4 regions of the Arthrobacter sp. NPDC080086 genome follow, and region 1 is predicted to be linked to each of the others. Evidence: riboswitches for the same ligand, from Rfam matches in the RefSeq annotation. Region 1 holds a riboswitch; each other region holds the start of a gene.
What was found. Region 1 has a riboswitch for S-adenosylmethionine ahead of AB0305_RS11770 (DUF1737 domain-containing protein). Riboswitches for the same ligand answer to the same signal wherever they lie in the genome.
Positions count from the first base shown of each region.

Region 2: it holds a riboswitch for S-adenosylmethionine, as region 1 does, so the genes downstream of both, AB0305_RS17220 (aminotransferase class V-fold PLP-dependent enzyme) here and AB0305_RS11770 (DUF1737 domain-containing protein) in region 1, are expected to answer to the same signal.
Region 3: it holds a riboswitch for S-adenosylmethionine, as region 1 does, so the genes downstream of both, AB0305_RS05290 (ATP-binding cassette domain-containing protein) here and AB0305_RS11770 (DUF1737 domain-containing protein) in region 1, are expected to answer to the same signal.
Region 4: it holds a riboswitch for S-adenosylmethionine, as region 1 does, so the genes downstream of both, AB0305_RS16705 (homoserine O-acetyltransferase) here and AB0305_RS11770 (DUF1737 domain-containing protein) in region 1, are expected to answer to the same signal.

Region 1 covers NZ_JBFBKP010000029.1:23,588-27,789, reverse strand. The annotation lists gene AB0305_RS11780 (O-succinylhomoserine sulfhydrylase) at 1-1,184, opposite strand, end outside; gene AB0305_RS11775 (rhodanese-like domain-containing protein) at 1,181-1,588, opposite strand; gene AB0305_RS11770 (DUF1737 domain-containing protein) at 1,585-1,827, opposite strand; SAM riboswitch class IV at 1,931-2,043, opposite strand; gene AB0305_RS11765 (PIG-L deacetylase family protein) at 2,510-3,415, shown strand; gene AB0305_RS11760 (ATP-grasp domain-containing protein) at 3,412-4,202, shown strand, end outside.
Region 2 covers NZ_JBFBKP010000060.1:17,297-21,498, forward strand. The annotation lists gene AB0305_RS17210 (Nramp family divalent metal transporter) at 1-123, opposite strand, end outside; gene AB0305_RS17215 (class I SAM-dependent methyltransferase) at 202-960, opposite strand; gene AB0305_RS17220 (aminotransferase class V-fold PLP-dependent enzyme) at 1,016-2,431, opposite strand; SAM riboswitch class IV at 2,466-2,579, opposite strand; gene hisN (histidinol-phosphatase) at 2,678-3,490, opposite strand; gene AB0305_RS17230 (ribosome small subunit-dependent GTPase A) at 3,581-4,202, opposite strand, start outside.
Region 3 covers NZ_JBFBKP010000008.1:74,447-78,648, forward strand. The annotation lists gene AB0305_RS05275 (aliphatic sulfonate ABC transporter substrate-binding protein) at 1-361, opposite strand, end outside; gene AB0305_RS05280 (ABC transporter ATP-binding protein) at 537-1,370, opposite strand; gene AB0305_RS05285 (CoA-binding protein) at 1,710-2,135, shown strand; SAM riboswitch class I at 2,211-2,300, shown strand; gene AB0305_RS05290 (ATP-binding cassette domain-containing protein) at 2,440-3,252, shown strand; gene AB0305_RS05295 (methionine ABC transporter permease) at 3,245-3,910, shown strand; gene AB0305_RS05300 (NtaA/DmoA family FMN-dependent monooxygenase) at 3,947-4,202, shown strand, end outside.
Region 4 covers NZ_JBFBKP010000056.1:20,525-24,726, reverse strand. The annotation lists gene AB0305_RS16710 (MFS transporter) at 1-728, opposite strand, end outside; gene AB0305_RS16705 (homoserine O-acetyltransferase) at 920-2,068, opposite strand; SAM riboswitch class IV at 2,082-2,197, opposite strand; gene AB0305_RS16700 (bifunctional o-acetylhomoserine/o-acetylserine sulfhydrylase) at 2,381-3,697, opposite strand; SAM riboswitch class IV at 3,783-3,899, opposite strand; gene AB0305_RS16695 (VOC family protein) at 4,092-4,202, shown strand, end outside.

The sequences.
Region 1 (4,202 bases):
AGGTCCCGGATCAGGTCCTCCGCGTCCTCCAGTCCGACGGAGAGACGCACCACGCCGTCGCTCAACCCGATAGCGGCCCGCCCCTCCGGACCCATGGCCCGGTGCGTGGTGGTGGCCGGGTGCGTGATCAGCGATTTCGAGTCGCCCAGGTTGTTGGAGATGTCGATGATCCGCAGCCCGTCCAGCAGCCCGAAGGCGGCATCCTTGGCGGACCGGCCGGCCGGGGACGCCAGTTCGAAGGTCAGCACGGTCCCGCCGGACTTCATTTGCTTGGCGGCCAGCTCGTGCTGCGGGTGGGAGGCCAGGAGCGGGTACTTCACCCAAGTCACGGCCTGCTGCGCCTCGAGCCACTCTGCCAGCCGCAGCGCCGAGGCGGAGGCGTGGTTGACCCGCAACGACATGGTTTCCAGGCCCTTGGTCAGCACCCAGGCGTTGAAGGCGGACAGCGCGGGTCCGGTGTGGCGCATCAGTTGCCGGACCGGGCCCTCGATGAACTCCTTGCTGCCCAGGATCGCGCCGCCCAGCACCCGGCCCTGGCCGTCGATGTGCTTTGTGCCGGAGTAGACCACCACGTCCGCGCCGAAGTCCGTGCAGCGCTGCAGCAGCGGGGTGGCGAAGACGTTGTCCACCACCACGGTGGCGCCGGCGGCGTGCGCCAGCCCGCTCACGGCGGCGATGTCCACGATCTCCTGCATCGGGTTCGACGGCGACTCGAAGAACACGGCGGTGGCCGGCGTCGAGAGCGCGTCACGCCACTGGTCGAGGTCCGGGCCGTCGACGAAGACGGTCTCCACGCCCCAGCGCGGCAGGATCTCGTTCAGGATCACGAAGCAGGATCCGAACAGGGACCGGGCGGCGACCACCCTGTCACCGGCCCCAAGCAGCGCGCCGAGAGCGGTGAACACCGCGGACATGCCCGACGCCGTCGCGAAGCACGCCTCGGTGCCCTCGAGCAGGCGGAGCCGCTCCTGGAAGGTGGCCACCGAGGGGTTGCCGTAGCGGGAGTAGACGAACCGCTCGTCCTCGCCGGTGAAGGCCCGCTCCGCGGCGGCGGCGGATTCGTAGACGAAGCCGGAGTTGAGGAAGATCGGCTCGGTGGTTTCCTGGAAGCCGGTCCGGTCCAGGCCGCCACGGACGGCCTGGGTGTCCGGGTTCCAGTCCGCGGCCTCGGGATTGAAACTCATGCGGTGCGGGTCCCGTCGGTCGGCAGGCCCACGTTTTTCCAGCCGTTGACGCGGCGGACGCCGGCCTCATCCGGCTGGCCCTCAAAGCCGTCCAGCACGTTGTAGACGGTGAATCCCGCCGCCGTCGCAGCCCCTGCCGCCGCGACGGAGCGGGCCCCGGACCGGCAGAGGAAGAGCAGTTCGGCGTCGGCCGGGACGCGCTGCCGGAGCTCGTCCAGGAAGTCCTCGTTCGGCACGCCGCCGGCCCGGGTCCACTCGATGAATACCGGCTCCGCGGCCGCCCCGCCGGTCACCGGGACGCCGATCTGGGCCCACTCGGCCCGGGTGCGGACGTCCACCAGCACCGCGCCGGACTGCAGCCGTTCCCAGGTTGCCTGCGGGGTCAGGTCCCCGGCGTAGCTCATGCCCCCGCCTGCCCTTCGGATTCCAGCCCTTCGGATTCCAGACCGTCGACGGCGCGGGCCACCGCGGCGTCCGCCTCCGCGACGGCGGCCGGCAGCACCAGTGCCTGCGCCACGATCACCGATGTGCCATTGAAGGTTGCGGCCGGGCTGCCGTGCAGCACATACCCCTCGGCAAGGGCGGCCGAGATCCGCTCGCAGAAGCTGCGGTCGTCTGGGCCGGTCAGCAGCCGGTAGGCCAGCCGCTCCGCGGGCGCTGCGGCCTGCGCGGGAGGGTTGGCCGGGGTGCCGGTTCCGGGGGCGGGGACTGGGGGCGGGGTCGCGTCGGACACGACAAACTCCTTACGTTCACGCTTGCAGCTCGAATGGTCGATTGCCGAGTAGTCACCTGAGGCACCCCGCCGCAAAAGGAGGGTTGCCGACCGGCCAGTCAGGGCTTGGCACCGGTTCTCATTACTCTGCAAAAAACCTAACACCCCGGGGCCCGCGCCCGCGCGTCGGCCCCGTCATGTTCGGTCACGGGAGGCCGTCCGCCGTAGGCCGACCGAGTATCGCGCCCGTCGTGATCGAGTACAAAAAGCCAGTTCCGTCCGCGGTGGCCGAATGCTTTTCGGGTATTGCCTACTCGGGTTTTCCGATAGGGGCGTCACGTTTACTGAAGTGGCAGTCCAAGGTCTCCGCTGGGTCTCCACATACCGCATACGCCTTTTCAGCACCCGCTGCGCGGCCGCTTCCGGCCGTATGCGCAGTGCCGCTGGCGCATGGGTTTTGACGTCTCCGCCGGGATACCGCGGACCGGTTCTTTGACAAGCAATCCTTCCCTCCAGAACCCGGCAGCCTCTGCCGGGCGGGTTGCAGATCCATCATTTTGTCCGGCGCAGCACTGGGGGCGGCCGGCACCTCGAAGAAGAACTGGAAAGATTCATGGTCTCGATTTACGTCTTGATAATCGTCTTGCTGATTGCGCTGCTGGTCGCAGCGGCGGTGGGGAAATCCTGGTTCCACCGCCGGCTGCGCCGTCCCGAACTTCTGCGCCGGATTTCCCTCGCCACCGGCGCGGTGCTGCTGCTGGCCAACGTCGCCGCCTTTGCCCTGGACGCCTCCGAGTTCTGGCAGACCGCCGACCTGACCGCCACCCTGGGCGGACTCACCGCCCTCGCCATCGCGCTGACCGCCCTGCGCACCGGTGGAAGCCCGGCCCGGCAGCCCCGCCGGGTGCTGGCCATCGGCGCCCACCCGGACGACCTGGAGCTGGCCTGCGGCGGAACGCTCGCCAAGTTCGTCGACTCCGGCCACGAGGTGCAGGGGCTGGTGATGAGCGACGGCAAGCGCGGCGGCAACGCCCTGGAGCGGTCGCTGGACGCCCAGCGCGGCGCCACGTTCATGGGCCTGACCGGCATGATCCATCACAACTTCACGGACACCGAGCTGCACCGCCACAGCCAGGAAATGGTGGGCGCCATCGAGCACGCGATCGTGCGCTTCAACCCGGACATCATCCTCACCCACTCCAACCACGACCAGCACCAGGACCACCAGGCGGTGCACCAGGCCACCCTGCGGGCCGCGCGGCAGCACCACTCGATCCTTTGTTACGAGAGCCCCTCGGCCACGCGGGAATTCAACCCCAGCGTCTTCGTGGACATTGACGACTACGTCGACGCCAAGGTCCAGGCGGTGAAGATGCACAGCGACCAGCTGGCCAAGCCGTACATGACGCCCGAACGGGTCCGCGGCATCGCCTCCTTCCGCGGCGGCCAGGCCCGCCGCCGGGTGGCCGAGGCCTATGAACCCGTCCGCCTGCTGAGCACCGAAATGGAGAAGCTGTGAAGCCGCGCGTGCTGGTCACCGGCGTCGGCGGCCCCGCCGGCCGTGCCCTCGCCGCGCAACTGACCGAACGTGGCATCCCGGTCCTCGGCACGGACATCCGCGACCTGGCCGAAGTCTCCGGGGTGCCGGTGGTCCGGGTACCCGCGGCCACGGATCCCGAGCTGGTGTCCGCGCTGCGCCGGCTGGTCGGCGCCGAGGGCATCAACCTCGTGATCCCCACGGTCAGTGAGGAACTGCCCCGCCTGGCCGCCTTCCGGGCCGGCTTTGGCCCGGACGTCCGCGTCATCATCGGGCCGACCGGCGCCGTCGCGCTCGCCGATGACAAGCTCTACACCGCCTGGCAGCTGCATTCTGCCGGCGTTCCGGTTCCCGCCTTCGGGGTTCCCCGGGACTTCCGCTGCGCGGAGGAGGCCATCGAGCTCCTGGGCGGACCCGTCGTCATCAAGCCCCGGGTGTCCCGGGGCGGCCGCGGCGTGACGGTGGTCCGGAGCGGCTCCGACGTCGACTGGGCCGGACTTCCCGGCGGCCTGATCGTCCAGGAATTCATCCCAGGCACCGAGTACGGGCCAATGGTCTTCGGAACCCCGGCGCACAACACCACACCGCCGTTCGCCGTCGTCGTGGAGAAAACCGCGCTCGCGCAGGGCGAGGTCGGCAACGCCCTTAGTACCCGCCGGGTGGAGGCGGGGGAGGCGAACGACGTCGGCAACCTGGCGATGAACGCCGTCCGTGCCCTGTCCCTCACCGGGCCGGTGGACCTCGACGTCCGGCGCCGGGCCGACGGCAC
Region 2 (4,202 bases), on a different contig from region 1:
ATAGGCGATAGCGGCGACGAAGGCCGGCCCCAGCAGCGCCAGCAGGGCCCGGCGGGGCCCCTTCCTGCCACGGACCGGGCTCCGGCCGCCGGCGGCGGGATCCTGTTCGGCGAGGTGCAACATTGCAGGCTCCTGCGGCTGGTGGGTCAAATGAGTTCCGTATGCCTGAACAAAAAAGTTAGGCATACCGAAATCATAGGCTCAGACCTTCATCGCGCGCCAGCTTTTGGTGAGGTAGGGCAGGGCCAGCGTCTCGCCGGGACCATGACTGAGGTGCTCGTACAGGTACCACTGGAGGTTGGCCAGCACCTTGGCCCGGGTGGCCTCGCCGGCCCGCAGGAAGTAGCTGCGGGACTTGGCTAGCTCCAGGATCTCCTCCGGCGTCACCGGGTCCTCCCACCGGGTCAGGTGGCTCTCCAGCCCGGTGAACTCCGGGCCGACCGGTGGGCGGAACGAGGGTTTGTGGACGTCCCCGGCGTGCATGATCCGGGAGAGGCGGTGCACCCACGGCACGGAGGTGTCCAGCTGGTTCCAGATTAGCCCGAGCACCCCGTGCGGACGCAGGATGCGGGCGGCCTCGGTGCTGGCCTGCAGCGGCTCGCACCAGTGCCAGGCCTGCGCCACCGTCACCAGGTCGAACGCAGACGCCGGGAGGCCTGTGTGTTCGGCGGTCCCCACCGTGGCCGGGACACCAGGGAGGGCGGCGCGCAGCTGGTCCAGCATGTCCGCCGACGGGTCGACGGCGGCCGTGGCCAGGCCGCGGGCCACGAGAAGGGCGGTGAACTTACCGGTCCCCGCCCCGACGTCGGCCGCGTCCCGGGCTCCGGCGGGAATGAGCCAGTCGGCGGAGTCGGCGGGATAGCCGGGCCGCACCCGGTCGTAGTGTTCCCCGCCGTCCTGGAAGCTCGCTCCGAGCTCCTTCCGCCGGTTCTGATGCAGTTTGGGGCCGCCGCCTGCCACGTGAACTCTCCTTCGGCAGCTCGGGAAGATACCCGTCGAATCTACCGTAAACCGGCTATTCGGGGCCGTCGAGGGTGCAGGGGGCCGCCCCGGCGGTGCCGGGGGTGTTGGGCGCCCAGTGCGGGTAGCTGCGGGTGTCGTTCGCCGGTACCCAGCGCCCGGCATCCACCAGGTAGTCCCAGCCCAGGCCGTCCCGCCGCAGCGTCCGCAGCGCGGCCAGCAGCCGCTCGGCGTCCTCGAGCCGGGAGCCCAGGCCGAAGCTGGCCCGCAGCGACCCGGCGGGCAGGCCCAGCCGCTTGAGCAGCGGATGCGCGCAGAACCTGCCGTCCCGCACACCGATCCCGTGCTCTGCGGACAGGTACGCGGCGACGAGACCGGCGTCGTACCCCGCGACCGAGAAGTTCACGACGCCGATGGTGCCGTGGCCCTCCCCGCGGTCGGTCTCCTCGAAGATGTGGTGCTCGCTCACGCCGTCGATCTCCCGCAGGCCGTCGGCAAGGAAGGACCGGATGGCATCCTCGTGGCCGTGCCAGGATGCTTCGTCCAGGGCCGCGACCGCCTGGGTGGCGCGGGCCAGGGCGGCCGCGCCGAGGACGTTGGGGGAGCCGCCCTCGTGCCGGGCAGGTCCGGTGGTCCAGCTGACGGCGTCCAGCCGGGCGTCGCGGACGGCGCCGCCGCCGGCCAGATGCGGCGTCCCGGCGTCGAGCCAGTCCGGCCGCCCCACCAGGACACCCGCGCCGAAGGGCGCGTAGAGCTTGTGCCCCGAGAAGGCGACGTAGTCGATGCCGTCGGCCGCGACGTCGATGCGGCGGTGCGGGGCCAGCTGCGCTGCGTCGACGACGATCCGCGCCCCGTGCTCGTGCGCCAGCGCAGCCAGCTCCCGGACGGGCAGGATCTCGCCGGTGACATTCGACGCGCCCGTGACCGCGAGGAGGCTGATGCCGCCGGTTGCCAGCTCGGCCCGGAGCCGCGCCAGCGTCCCGGCGAGGGTCGGCGAGGCGACGACGCTGCGGTGCGGAACCCCCTGCCAAGGCAGGAGGTTCGCGTGGTGTTCGATGTCCAGGTACAGGACCTCGCCCAGGTGCCGGCCGCCGGCGGTGGGCAGGCACCCGGCCAGGAGGTTCAGCGAATCGGTGGTGTTCCGGGTAAAGATGACCGCGTCGTCGGGCCGGCCGCCGACGAACTCCCGCACAATGGTCCGCGCGTTCTCATACACCGAGGTGCTCAGCTGGGAGGCGTAGCCGGCGCCGCGGTGGACGCTGGCGTAGTAGGGCAGGATCTCGTTGAGGTAGGCGGAAACCACGGACAGGGCGGGGGCCGAGGCGCCGTAGTCCAGATTGGCGTAGCGGACCTGGCCGCCCTGGATCAGCGGCGCCTGGATCTCGGCGCCGGTCACGGCGGCCAGCGGGGCGCGCGCGGCGGATACAGCCGTGGAGGTGGACGCTAGGGACGAAAAAATGGCAGTGGACATGGGACCTCGCTCGAAAAGGACCCCGCGTGCTGGGGATCCGCGCTTGCCGGGTCCGCTCCGGACCGGCCAGGTCGTCACCCGGGGCACCCCGCCGCGAAAGGAGGGTTGCCGGCCAGCAAACCGGGGTTTTGCGCTGGCACTCGTGACCTGGTTCGAGCCTAGGACACGAGTGCCGCGCCCCGGAAAGGGGCGCGGCAATGTGAAGCGCTGTGTTACGCGGAACCGGCCCTTAGGGAAGGCGCCGCTCTAGAGCAGGTCGTCGAGGTTCGGATTGAGCCGCTTGAGGACCTCGGAGTGCAGGATCGAGTTCGTGGCCAGGGCGTTGCCGCCAAACGGGCCGTCCTCGCCTTCAAGGGAGGTGAACCGGCCGCCGGCCTCGGTGACGATCGGGACCAGGGCGGCCATGTCGTAGAGGTTCAGCTCCGGCTCGCAGGCGATGTCGACGGCGCCCTCGGCCACCAGGCAGTAGGACCAGAAGTCGCCGTAGGCGCGGGTGCGCCAGACCTCCTCGGTCAGGCCTAGGAATTCGTCGAGGTTACCGCGCTGCTTCCAGCCGCCCAGGCTGGAGTAGGAGAGGGAGGCATCCGAGAGGTCCGAGACGTTCGAAACCCGCAGCCGGGTGGCGGCGGCCAGCGAGCGGCCCGTGTAGGCGCCGGCGCCCTTGGCGGCCCACCAGCGTTTGCCGAGGGCGGGGGCGCTGACGACGCCGACCACCGGCTCGCCCTCGTCCACCAGAGCGATCAGGGTGGCCCAGACCGGGACGCCGCGGACGAAGTTCTTGGTGCCGTCGATCGGGTCGATGATCCAGCGGCGGGAGCCGTGGCCCGAGCTGCCGAATTCCTCGCCCAGGACGGCGTCGCGGGGGCGGGAGCGGGAGAGCTGGCCGCGGATGGCCTCCTCGGCGGCCTTGTCGGCGTCGGTGACCGGCGTCAGGTCCGGCTTCGTCTCGATTTTGAGGTCAAGGGCCTTGAAGCGGCTCATGGTCTGGGAATCGACCGAGTCCGCCAGGACGTGGGCAAGGCGCAGGTCATCGTTGTAGCTCGACGCGGGTTGGCTCATGCTTCCAAACTACCGTCTAAACGCGCTCCGGCCGGGGAGGCCACGTCCCGGACGGCCGGATCGCCCGCGGGGCGAAGAGGCGACATACGGTCAGGAGACGGTGCCCAGTTCCTTGGTCTCCTGGGCCTCCTGCCGCGGGTCGGTGCCCAGCAGCCGGCGCAGCGAGGCCAGCCGGGCCGGGCCCGAGGGGCCCGCGTGGCCGGCCTGGACCCACGCGTCCACGCCGCAGTTGACGGCGGTGGCGTCGTGCTTGCAGCCGCGCTCGCAGTCCTCGGTGCCGGGGGCCAGGTCGGGGAAGGAACGCAGGATGCGGTCCGGGTCCACGTGGGCCAGCCCGAAGGACCTGATCCCGGGGGTGTCGATGATCCAGCTGCCGGCCGGGGCATCCGTGACCTTCAGCGCCAGGGCGGAGGAAGAGGTGTGGCGGCCGCGGCCCGTGACGGCGTTGACGCCACCGGTGGCCCGCTCCGCCCCCGTGAGGGCGTTGACCATGGTGGACTTGCCGACGCCGGAGTGGCCGAGCATGACGGTGACCCTGCCGTCCAGGTAGCCGTGCAGTTCGGCGACGGCCGGGCCGTCCAGCCGGGCGGAGAGGCCGTCGTCGGAGCGGGCGTCGATGCCGGAGGCGGAGGCGTCGGCGGTCTTGGAGATGATGACGGGCAGGTCGAGGTGGCGGTAGTTCGCCAGCAGCTCGGCCGGGTCCTTGATGTCG
Region 3 (4,202 bases), on a different contig from region 1:
GGGAGCCGTTGGCCTTGGCCAGGAGCGCGGCCGAACCGGCGGTGGAGCCGACGTCCACCGCGCCGGAACGGAGTGCCTCGTTGGCCTTGTTGGAGCCGGCCGACTGGACCCACTTGACGGTGACGCCCTGGTCCTTAAGGGCGGCCTCCAGCCAGCCCTTCTTCTTGATCACTAGGCTCAGCGGGTTGTAGGTGGCGAAGTCGATGGTCAGCGTGCCGCCGCCGTTGCCGCCGGCGGCCGCGGCGGCTGCGGGCTGGCTGCCGGAGCCTTCCCCGGCGACGCACCCGGTGAGGGCCAGGGCCGCGGAGGCGGCGACGGCGGTGAGGACGAAACGGCGGGACGTGGTGCGGGTGGGAGCCATGGAAGTTCCTTTACGGGCGGTGCGAGCGATGCGAAAGAGACAGGAGAGTGATGCGGGTGGCCGCCGGCGCGGGGAGCGGGCGGCTCGCCGGTCCGGTGCTGTGGTACCGGCGGCGCTGCCTGCCGGGAGCGGACGGACCGTTCAGGCCGTGACCGGGGCGGCGGGGGCGGGGCCGTTAGTGGCCGTCGACGCCGAGGCTGGCCAGGAGCGAGGTGCGCATTCGGGCCAGTTCGGCCGAGGCGCGGTCCCGTGGCCGTCCGCCGGGGACGGCGAGGGTGCGCACGATCGTGGCGCCGGCCGGGGACGATTCGGTGTCCTCCCGGCCGAGGACGATGATGCGGTCCGCCAGTTGCAGGGCCTCGTCGACGTCGTGCGTCACCAGCAGCACCGTGGTGGGTTCGGCGCGGTGGACCTCCAGGAGCAGGTCCTGCATCTTGATCCGGGTCAGTGCGTCGAGGGCGCCGAAGGGCTCGTCGAGGAGCAGCACGCCGGGGTTCCGGGCCAGGGCACGGGCCAGCGACGCGCGCTGGGCCATGCCGCCGGAGACCTCCCGGGGGCGGTGTTTGGCGAAGTCCTGCAGTCCCACGAGTTCCAACAGGCGGGCCACTTTGGCCTTGCCGTCGCGGGCGCTGACGCCGGCGGGCAGGCCGATGGCGATGTTCGCCTGGAGGGTATGCCAGGGCAGCAGCCGCGGCTCCTGGAACGCGAAGGCGCAGCGGTCGTCGACGCCGCGGACCGGTTCGCCGTCTATGGCGACGCTGCCGGAGGTGGCGGCGTCGAGTCCGGCGGCGGCCCGGAGCAGGGTGGACTTGCCGCAGCCGGAGGCGCCCAGGATGGCGAGCACCTCGCCGGGGACAACGTCGAAGCTGACATCCCGGAGGACGGTGTGCGCGGCGGGGCCGGTCCCGAAGGCGCGGCCCAGGCCGCGGAAGGACACCGGGAGGGCGGGGGTGCCGGAGCCGGGCCGGGCGTCGGCCCGGGGCTGGGACGGGTGCAGGACAGCAGTCATAGGGTTACTCCATCGGTCCTGGCAGTAGCACCCTACGGAAGCAGCCTTTGGCCCGGGTAGTCAGTCCGGACCCTTCCCTCGGCGTGCGTCCTCGTTATCGGCGGGCTCCGGGGTGGAGGTCCGTCGACCAGGGTTGCTGCGGCGTCATCGATCCAGGTCTCTCGGCCGCTCGGGATGGTCACTGTCTACTAAAACCGAACGGCGGATTTTCGCCAAATGGGCGCGTAATATTCGGAAACCTGCGGACGTGAGGTGTCTGGCCCGATTAGAAATTCGGCACAGTGCCCGGGGTGGGATTCCCTACTGCGGGGCCGCTGCCGGCGGACGTAGGCTGGCCGCATGAGCCACGTGAACGATCCCGCCGTCGTCGAACGCCTCCTGCGCACCAAGGGCCGGTGGGCCATCGTGGGCCTGAGCACCAACCAATGGCGTGCTGCCTACGACACGTCGCTGTTCATCCGCGACCGCCTGGGCATGGACATCATCCCGGTCAACCTGCCCGGCGACGACGTGCACGGAGAGGCCGGCTACCGCTCGCTGGCGGAAATCCCGGCGGAGAAGCGGCCCATCGACGTCGTGGATTGCTTCGTGAACTCCGGACGCGTCGGCGACGTGGTGGACCAGGCGATTGCCGCCGGCGCCGGCGCCGTCTGGCTGCAGCTGGGCGTCATCGACGAGGCCGCGGCCGAACGCGCCAAGGCCGCCGGGCTGGACGTCGTCATGAACGCCTGCCCGGCCAGGGAAGCGCCGCTCCTGGGCCTTTAACCGGGACTGACGGGAGCTTTACGGCGTGTGACGCGCCGCTTTCACCTCGGCCGGGCGTGTGCCAGATTCGTGGGGTAACCATCCCGAGCGGCTGAGAGACCTGGCTCCGTGACGCCGCAGCAACCCCCTCGATGAGGACGGTGCTACCGCCAGGACCGATGGAGAACCACTGTTCCACGGACCCGAGAGGCCGCGCTTTGCGCTGCCCCGGCGCCGGGGGATGAGGCTTTCCTCGGGCGAGCCCCGGAGGAATCATGAACACCACAACGACGGCAGCGCCGGCCCGGATCGCGGGCGGTCTGCTGTGATCGAGATCCAGAACGTCAGCACCTCGTTCCCGTCGAAGGACGGCCGGTTCACCGCCGTCGACGACGTCACCCTCACCGTGGAGCGCGGCCGGATCCAAGGCATCATCGGGTTCTCCGGCGCCGGCAAATCCACGCTGCTGCGCAACATCAACCTGCTCGAACGCCCCACTTCGGGCCGGGTCCTGGTCGACGGCGTGGACCTGACCGCCCTAAGCGAGCCGGAACTGCGCAGCAGCCGGCACGGAATCGGCATGATCTTCCAGCACTTCAACCTGCTCAACAACCTCACCGCGCAGGAGAACGTGGAGCTCTCACTGAAGTTCGCCGGGGTGGGGAAGGCCGAACGCCGGCGCCGGGCGGCCGACGCCCTGGCCATCGTGGACCTCGCGGACAAGGCCGCCAGCTACCCCGCGAAGCTCTCCGGCGGCCAGAAGCAGCGGGTGGCCATCGCCCGGGCGCTGGCCACGGAGCCGAAGGTCCTGCTCTGCGACGAACCGACGTCGGCCGTGGACCCCCGGACCACCGCCTCCGTGCTGCAGTACCTCGCTGACGTCAACGCCGAATTCGGCATCACGATCGTGGTGGTCACGCACGAAATGAACGTCATCAAGGCCATCGCGGACAACGTCGCGGTCATGGAGGACGGCCGGATCGTCGAGCAATTCGACCTGGCCGAGCTCGAACGCCCCGGCTTCCACCCCGCCACCTCGATCGGGCGGTACCTGGTCTCCGACGCCATCGAGCTGAACCGGCCCCACCGGGCAGCCGCCCCGGCCGGCCCCGCCCCGAAAGGCCTGATCCATGCTTGAGCGCATCCTCTCGGTCCTGCCCGAAATCGGCGCCGCCATGGGCCAGACCCTGGCCATGCTGCTGGTCGCGATCCCGCTGGCCGTCCTGATCGGCACGCCGCTGGGCGTCTGGCTCTACACGATCGGCCCCGGCGGGCTGCGGCACCGGCCCCGGCTCCACCGGGTCCTGGACGGCCTGGTCAACCTGGTCCGGTCCTTCCCGTTCCTGATCCTGCTGATCGCCATCATCCCGGTGACCCGCTTCATCGTGGGCACCACCATCGGCACGGCCGCGGTGATCGTCCCGCTGAGCATCAACGCCATCCCGTACTTCGCCCGCTTCGTGGAACAGAACCTCAGCCAACTCGGCAGCGGGGTGGTGGAGGCCGCCCGTTCGATGGGAGCCAGCCGGTCCCAGATCGTCCGGGACGTGCTGCTGGTGGAGGCCCGGCCGGGACTGGTCAGCTCCATCACCATCATGACCGTCAGCTTCATCTCCTACTCGGCAATGGCCGGGCTGGTGGGCGGCGGCGGGATCGGCGACTTCGCCATCCGCTACGGCTACTACCGCTACGAAACCCCGCTGATGATCACCGCGATCATCCTGATGATCCTGCTGGTCACCCTCGTCCAGTTCGGCGGCTCCCGCCTGGCCCGCCGCCTCGACAAGCGGCTCTGACCGCGGCCCCGGCACCCCACTTCGGAAAGCAGAACCATGACTTCACCAGCCAGCCCCCGCTTCGACGGACCCCGCCCCCGCCTGCTCCTCAGCGCGTTCGTCATGAACACCACCAGCCACATCATGGGCGGCCAATGGCGCCGCCCCGAGGCCCAGCAGCACCGCTTCAACGAACTGCAGCTCTGGACCGACCTGGCCCGGCAGCTGGAGGACGCGAAATTCGACGCGATCTTCTTCGCCGACGTCGTGGGCCTCTACGGCGACTACGACGGCGGCTGGGCCTCCCACCTGA
Region 4 (4,202 bases), on a different contig from region 1:
ACGCCGTAGCCCTTGTGGCCGGCTTCGACTTCCTTGCGGGCCTCGAGGAAGATCGGCGCATCGTTGACCTTGGTGCGGATGTAGTAGCCGATCAGGACGATCACGGCGGAGAGCCAGAAGGCCACACGCCAACCCCAGCCGAGGAAGTCGGCGGAGGACAGGACCGAGGAGAGGATGAACAGCACCGCGGTGGCGAAGAGGTTACCCAGCGGCACGGCGGACTGCGGCCAGCTGGCCCAGAAGCCGCGGGACTTGCTGGGGCTGTGCTCGGCCACCAGCAGGACGGCGCCGCCCCACTCACCGCCGACGGCGAAGCCCTGGGCGAAGCGCAGGAAGACCAGCAGGGCCGGAGCCCAGTAGCCGATCTGGGCGAAGGTGGGCAGGCAGCCCATCAGGAAGGTGGAGACACCCACCAGGATGATGCTCAGCTGCAGCAGCTGCTTGCGCCCGAACTTGTCACCGAAGTGGCCGAAGACGATGCCGCCGATGGGGCGGGCGACGAAGCCGACCGCGTAGGTCAGGAAGGCGGCCAGGATGCCGTCCAGTTCGGTCTGGGAATTGGGGAAGAAGGCCTTGCCGAAGACCAGGGTTGCGGCGGAGGCGTAGAGGAAGAATTCGTACCACTCCACCACCGTGCCGGCCATGGAGGCGGCGACGACTTTCTTGAGGCCGGACGCCTTGACGTCGGTTTCCTCTGCGCGCCTCGCGGCGGCGTTTTCCGTGCTCATAAGAACTCCTTCGGTGTCGCCATCGACACCCTGCGGCTTACTGGGCTGACTCCGTGTGAGTTGGACCACACGCGGTCATTCTCCACGAGTATGGAGTGTCACCGCCGCAGCCTCAACGACCAATCGCGCAGAGCCTATCTGCAAAATTGCACACCAGTCCCCGGCAAGAGCCAGCGAAGAAGCCTTGATGCTCAGGCGAAGAACGCCTCCCGGAGGACGCCGCCGAGCTGGCCGATCTCGGTCAGGAACCCGTCGTGGCCGATCGGGGCCGAGATGACGTGCATGGGCACCTCCCCCGGCAGGGCCGCCGCGAGCTCCCGGGACTGTTCGGGAAAGTACAGCCGGTCCGAGTCCACGGCGGCGATGAAGAACTCGGCGGTAGCCCCGGCGAGCGCCTGCTGCAGGTTTCCGCGGCCACGGGCGACGTCGTGGCTCATCAGCGCTTCGGTGATCGCGATGTAGCTGTTGGCGTCGAAGCGCTGCACCAGTTTATTGCCCTGGTGGTCCAGGTAGCTCTCCACCTGGTAGCGGCCGCGGCCGGACAGCGGCCCGGGCGCGAGCGGTGTCTCGCCGTCCTGACCGGTCCGGCCGAAGCGGCCCTCCAGTTCGGCGGCCGAGCGGTAGGTGATGTGCGCGATCCGCCGGGCCAGCGCCAGGCCCTCATGCGGCTCGGGGCCGCCGTAGTAGTCGCCGCCATTGAAGCGCGGGTCCTGACGGATCGCGAGGGTCTGGGCCTGGGCGAAGGCGATCTGTTCGGCGGTGCTGTAGGCGCCGACGGCGATCACGGCGCAGCGGCGCACGCGTTCCGGGTAGCTGACGGCCCACTCCAGGGCCCGGGCGCCGCCGAGGGAGCCGCCGAGCACGGCGTGCCATCGGTGGATGCCCAGCGCGTCGGCCAGCCGGGCCTCGGCGGCGGTGCTGTCGCGCAGGGTGACGAGGGGGAAGCGGGATCCCCAGGGCCGGCCGTCGGGCGCCGGCGTGGACGGGCCGGTGGAGCCGTAGCAGCCGCCGAGGATGTTGATGGACACCACGAAGTACCGGTCCGTGTCCACGGGCGCGCCGGGGCCGGCGAGCTGTTCCCACCAGCCAGGCTCCCCGCCGGCGCCGCGGGTGACGTGGGTGTCCCCGGTCAGGGCGTGCTCGATCAGAACGGCGTTGGAGGCGTCCGCGTTCAGGGTGCCCCAGGTCTCGTAGGCCAGCACCACGTCCGGCAGGACGGCGCCGGATTCGAGTTCCAGGGCGCCGACGGACAGGTACCGCACGGTGCCTTCGGGGGCGGCGGCGTTTCCTGCTGCGGGGCTGGTGGCGGGTACACCCGTTCGGGTGACGGCAATCGTCATGTTAAAAGACCTCACTTCGCGCTTGCCTGCCGTCAATTGACCGGCAGGCCAGGTCTTCACCCGGGGCACCCCGCCGCAAAAGGAGGGTTGCCGGCCAGCAAGCCGGGGCTGTCGCTGGCACTCATGACCTGCACCGAGTCTACGAAAGAGGGCGGCGTCGTGGCGAAGATTGTGACTTCCATGTGACAGCCGCCCGCCCCGCCGCCCCGTTTCCCCACCTTTGAAGGCCAAGGCGGGCGGGTCGCCGCGGACACGCCGCGCCGGCCGCCGTCGGGCCCGCAAAGGTGGGGAAATCCGGCAGGGGTCCCGGACCTAGCCGGTCTTCGCGGCGCGGAAGCCGGCGTCGAGGTCCGCCAGGATGTCGTCGATGTGCTCCAGGCCCACCGAGAGCCGGACCAGGCCCGGGTGGACGCCCGCCACCGCCTGCTGCTCCGGGCTGAGCTGGCTGTGCGTGGTCGACGCCGGGTGGATCACCAGCGAGCGCACGTCGCCGATGTTCGCCACGTGCGAGTGCAGCTCCAGGGCATCGACGAAGCGCTTGCCGGCCTCCACTCCCCCGGCGATGACGAAGGAGACGACGGCGCCCGTACCGCGGGGACCGTACTTCCGGCCGCGCTCGTACCAGGGGCTCGAGGGCAGCCCCGCGTAGGCGACCGATTCGACGTCCTCCCGGCCCTCCAGCCATTCGGCCACCCGGGTGGCGTTGGCGACGTGCCGCTCCACCCGCAGGCTCAGCGTCTCGATGCCCTGGGCGATCAGGAAGGCGTTGAAGGGCGCGACGGCGGAGCCGAGGTCGCGCAGCAGCTGGACCCGGGCCTTGAGGATGTAGGAGAGGTTGGCCCCCAGTGCGCCGTCCGCGCCCAGGTCCCGGGCGTAGACCAGGCCGTTGTAGCTGGGGTCGGGGGTGTTGAAGCCGGGGTACCGCTCCGGGTCCGCGCCGAAGTCGAACTTCCCGGAGTCCACGATCACACCGGCGATCGCCGAGCCGTGGCCGCCCAGGTACTTCGTGGCCGAGTGCACCACGATGTCCGCGCCCCACTCCAGCGGCCGGATCAGGTACGGGGTGGCGAGGGTGTTGTCCACGATCAGCGGCACCCCTGCCTGGTGGGCCACGTCCGAGATTCCCTCGATGTCCAGGACGTCCTGGCGCGGATTGGAGACCACCTCCCCGAAGAACAGCTTGGTGTTCGGCTGCACCGCCTCGCGCCACTGGTCCAGGTTGTCCGGGTCCGCCACGAAGGTCACGGAGATGCCGAACTTCTTCAGAGTGTGGGCCAGCAGGTTGTAGGTGCCGCCATAGAGGCTGGGGCTGGCCACCACGTGGTCCCCGGCCTCGGCGATGTTGAGGATGGCGAAGGTTTCCGCCGCCTGCCCGGAACTGAGCAGCAGCGCGCCGAGGCCGCCCTCCAGGCTGGCGATGCGCTGTTCGACCGCGTCCTGGGTGGGGTTGCCGATTCGGGTGTAGATGGGGGCGAGCTCGGCCAGGGCGAACCGGTTGGCGGCGCTCTCGGCGCTCGGGAAGACGAACGACGTCGTCTGGTAGATCGGCAGCGCACGGGCGCCGGTGGCGGCGTCCGGCTGCTGGCCGGCGTGAATCTGACGGGTTTCAAAGGACCAGGCGTTGGACATGGTGTCTCCTGTGACTGGGCTCAGGACGGCACCGCCTCCCGGGTCCTGCGCCGCTGGCAGGTCCCGGAATATCGTCACGGCCCTGGCGCCGCGCTTGCCCCGCCGGCGGTCGCCGGAGGGCCAGGTCTTCACCCGGGGCACCCCACCGCGCAAGGAGGGTTGCCGGCCAGCGAGCCGGGGCTTGGCGCTGGCACTCATGACCTGCTCCCAGTGTAGGAAGCCGGAAACCGGTCCGGATAGCTTTGTGACAAAGATGAAGAAACCGGTCCCCGGGACGGCTTCTCCGGCGGATTTCCCCGGCCGCGCCGGGCGGCACGGGGACCCTCCGGGCGGCGCCGGCGAGGTTAGGACAGCCTAAGCTGAGAGGTCCATCACAAAGTGCCAAGATGAGGGCATGCGCATGGATCACGTCTCTTACGCCTGTGAAAAGGATGGCCTCGCGGCCACCACCGACCGTATCGCCACGGCCCTCGGGGTCGAGGCCGTCAAGGGCGGCGTGCACCCC